One region of the Lysinibacillus sp. NPDC095746 genome, then DNA from elsewhere that is predicted to be linked to it. Evidence: riboswitches for the same ligand, from Rfam matches in the RefSeq annotation. Region 1 holds a riboswitch; the other holds the start of a gene.

Region 1 (2,209 bases):
GTACACCTAACCAATTTGGTGCAGTAGTTCGTAAATGCGCATAACCCCAGCTATGTGTATGAACCGCTGCCTTTGGATTGCCGGTTGTACCACTCGTATAAGCTAAAAATGCAATGTCTGTACTCTTAGTCGGTGTAGAACTTATGTAAGTCGTCGGTTGATTTTGCATTTTTTCAAGCAATGGCTGCCAAGGTTCCTGTGCACGACCAATGACAAACTGCTGTATTTCTTGTAAATTTCCAACATTATCGAATTGTTCAATATAAGGTTCAAATGCAACAACGCCTTTTGCATTGGCATGATTGATTCGGTATTCAATATCCTTAGTTCTTAGCATTTCTGAGCTAGGTATAATCGTTAAACCTGCCTTTAAGGCTGCAATATAAACGATATACGCTTCAACTGATCTTGGCACCATGACCAAAATAACGTCACCTTTTTTTAAACCTTGAGATGTAAATACATGTGCTGCCTGGTTTGCCTTTTCAAGTAAAGCTCGATATGTTAAGTATTGAATTTCCTCATTTTCGTTATAAACTAATAATGCATTTTTAGTAGAATCCTGTGCATATTTTTCAATTTCATCTGAAATGTTATACCATTCTGGTGCGATTAAATCTTCTCTTTTCATGGCAAATGCCCCCTTTTGTACGCTCATTATAAAACTCAATTTTTATCATTTTCAATGGAATTCACTCCAATTCATTAAAGTCGTGACAACTATCATGCTCTGCTATATGGCATCAGTCACGTATTGGTACTATCAATTTCGACATAGCATTAGTGCTGTTTTCGCGAAGAAAAAATAACCTATTGAACACGAATGAATAATATGGTACATTTTGGTCAACTAAAAGCATGATTGCAGGGGGACTCAATTAGAGTTGAGAAGGTAAAACCTGACCCTTTGAACCTGTTAGTTAATACTGACGTAGGGAGCAATTCACATCTATTTACTGATGAAAGGCTCTTTTGCGTGTTTTTTTCTACACGAAAAAGAGCCTTTTTTGCACGCTTACGTCCATCCAACAAGGAGGACTAAAAATGTTATTTCATACTATCCGTAAACAAAATCCATTAATTCATTGCATTACTAATTATGTTGTAGCTAATTTCCAAGCAAATGGCTTATTAGCTATAGGCGCTTCACCAGTTATGGCAGATGACAGTCGTGAAGTTGAAGAAATGGTCGCAATTGCCTCAGGCTTATTAATAAATATCGGTACCCTTAATGAGCGAATGAAAGAATCAATGTTACTTGCAGGAAAAAAAGCAAATGCTCTTGGCATTCCCGTTGTTTTAGATCCTGTTGCTGCAGGTGCAACAACTTACCGGAAACAAACGGTACAACAATTACTCAAGGAAATAAATTTTGCTGCTATTCGTTGTAATGTCGGAGAGCTTGCAGCAATAGCCGATATAGAATGGCAACAAAAAGGCGTAGATAGTGGTAGTGGTTCAATTTCTTTAGAAGTTGAGGCACAAAAAGTAGCTCAGCTTTACAATTGTATTGTTATTGTGACCGGTGAAAAGGATTTTATTACTGATGGCGAACATCAGCAATGGATTACAGGTGGAAATTCACAAATGACAGAAGTCACTGGAACAGGTTGCTTATTGAGTGCCATTTGTTGTGCTTCCTACCTTGTAGGAAATAAGCCATTTGACCAATTAATAGAAACATTATCGCTTTATAAAAAAGTAGCAGAGCAAGCTGCTTCTTCCACTTCATCTATTGGCGATTTTCAAATTGCAGTATTGAACGAACTACACCGCCTCTCCAAGGGTGGTGAACAATGATGCATATTGTCACGACAATTGCTGGTTCTGATAGTGGTGGCGGCGCAGGGATACAGGCTGATTTAAAAACTTTCCAGGAATTAAAGGTGTTTGGAACGTCTGTTATTACAGCTTTAACCGCCCAGAATACACTCGGGGTATCGGATGTCTTACCAATTGAAGTTAGTTTTGTCGAAAAACAACTTCAAGCGCTTATCGAGGATTTTTCAATAAGTGCTATTAAAACTGGAATGCTGTTTTCCTCGGAAATTATTCAATCAATTGCACGGATTTTAACTGCAATAAATTGTCCGCTTATAGTAGATCCTGTCATGATTGCTAAAGGTGGCGAAAGCTTATTACAGCAAGAAGCAATTGAGGCATTACGCAGTTATTTGCTTCCTATAGCAACAGTGGTCACACCGAACAT
Region 2 (2,209 bases), on a different contig from region 1:
TAAAAGCTACAATGCCTGCAGTGTTGCATGTTGAAAAAGCAATGAACGGTCATAGTCAAACATATTTTGAAGTGAAATAACAAAGAGGCGTATTTCTATTTGTTGGAAATACGCCTTGTTGTTATTTTTTTTTAGTTACGTTAGGATTTGTTCCTTTTTTTGCAGCGATTACTTTTTTGACAATGGGGATAACGATAGGTGCTAATTTTACAGCGGTTTTAACAACTTTAGATACTTTCACAAAATAACAGCTCCTTAAGTACTATGTGTTCAAGGAGAGGTTAAGATGAAACTTATCGGACCACCCGAACAGCTTGAATAATATTCCAAATAACGACTCCTAATGAAACGAGAATATAAATTGCGAATGAAACAAACCAAATGATAAGAAAATTATTACTATCTGAATTTAGATCAAAATTAGTGTTGAATGATAAAGTTGAGAAAATAAAGACAGCAAAGAAAATTATACCGAATGCGACTGGGATTAAATGTGATATTAGTGCTCGAATAGAGTGCCTCTTTACGTCGCTATCTTTTGTCACAAAGTAAACAACTAATGGCACAATAAAGGGTGCAAATAAAATACTCAGATAACTAAAGGCAGATAATATTTTTTGGTTCTCCATAGTAGTACCTCCTTTTTTAATATTTACGCATGAAAAACGTTAAAGTTTCAAAAAAATGTGGAAGAGGTTGTAATCATAACAGTGTTTGCGTACAATGGGATTGTTCAATTAAATAAAGATGTACGACCACAAGGGGAGCTGATGATGTCAGCTGAGACTGGGCACGTAATGCCTTGACTCTTCGAACCTGTAAGTTAACACTTGCGTAGGGATTGTGGATAGAAACCGACACTTTTACGATGTGAGGCTCTGTCCTGGCATCGTTTTTTATCTTTTTAATGCCGGATAGGGACATATTTGCCAATTGATTGATTTCTATTCCTGCTCTTGTATCCTACATCGGAACAAAGGAGAGAATATTTATGGACAATAAAAAACTGTTAATGCTTGTGGAGATTGCAATATTCGCAGCGATTGGCCTTGTGCTCGATCAGGTTTCCTTTAAAGTATGGGCACAAGGCGGCTCTGTTAGTCTAGTGATGGTACCAATAATTTTAATAGCATTCCGCTGGGGCCTTATTCCAGGCATGACAACCGGTTTACTCATTGGTGTAATGCAAACAATGTTTGGTGCTACAATTGTGCATTGGCTACAAGGAACACTTGATTATGGTGTTGCCTTTACAGTAGTGGGCTTAGCGGCCGTTGTACGTCGACCGGTGCTTGAGGCTGCAAAAAATTTAAACAAAAAGAAAATGGCGCTTTATATTATTTTAGGAACTGTATTAGCAGGTTTTTTACGCTATGCAGTACATACCATTGGTGGCGCTGTATTTTTCGCAGAGTATGCAGGCGATCAAAATGCGTGGATTTATTCAATCATCTATAATGGAACATATATGCTACCAGCAACGATTTTAACAGCGATTGTCGGTGTTCTGCTATTTACGGCAGCACCTCAATTAATGCAACGAAAATCATAATGATTATGCCCTTCACATGAGTGAAGGGTTTTTGTTTTGGCTGTTTTCGAACGATTGTTGCTATTCAACGAACGGGCAGGATAGTTTAACAAGAAAATGTTGTAAAATAAAGTGAGAAACTGAAGACTTAGGAGATGTGTTAATTTGGCTTATATTCACGAGTTTGGAATAGTTGAATGTATTGAAAAAAATAAAGAGTATGTTAGTTATGAACCTGAAAAATATAATTGCATAGGTGTAGATGGGGACCTTTTTGATGAACTTATGTCTAAGGATTTTGGTGAAAAAATGAATCATCTGGAAACATTCGCACATAACACAAATAGACCTTATAAAAGCCTCGCCTATTTTGGAATAACATTGATACCGTCGAGTTCTCATAAACAATTTTTAAATATGGTTAGTGAAGCAAACGATGAGTACAAATCAGAAGAACTTGAAGAATTGATGAAAAAAATAGCTGAAGCAATAAAAGAAGATAGTTGGTTGATTCATTATGGTGTTTAATTTTGTCAATACATATATGTAAGATTAGAGGTGATTGTTCGATTAGAGCAATCGCTTCTTGTGCTAACGGGGCAGTTTAGTGCAACAAGGAGTACCTTTAAAATTATGGGGATTTACAACGCTAAGTTAAGAAATGTGACCAAACGACGC

The links. A riboswitch is a leader RNA that binds a small molecule or an ion and turns the genes downstream of it on or off. The one in region 1 is predicted to bind thiamine pyrophosphate.
Region 2: it holds a riboswitch for thiamine pyrophosphate, as region 1 does, so the genes downstream of both, thiT (energy-coupled thiamine transporter ThiT) here and thiM (hydroxyethylthiazole kinase) in region 1, are expected to answer to the same signal.

The regions. Positions count from the first base shown of each region.
Region 1 is NZ_JBIWGL010000015.1:51,362-53,570, forward strand. It holds gene mbcS (acyl-CoA synthetase MbcS) at 1-631, opposite strand, end outside; TPP riboswitch at 857-955, shown strand; gene thiM (hydroxyethylthiazole kinase) at 1,045-1,800, shown strand; gene thiD (bifunctional hydroxymethylpyrimidine kinase/phosphomethylpyrimidine kinase) at 1,800-2,209, shown strand, end outside.
Region 2 is NZ_JBIWGL010000017.1:78,742-80,950, forward strand. It holds gene ACIQ7N_RS13995 (AAA family ATPase) at 1-80, shown strand, start outside; gene ACIQ7N_RS14000 (magnetosome magnetite crystal formation protein family) at 294-629, opposite strand; TPP riboswitch at 751-859, shown strand; gene thiT (energy-coupled thiamine transporter ThiT) at 992-1,552, shown strand; gene ACIQ7N_RS14010 (hypothetical protein) at 1,697-2,059, shown strand.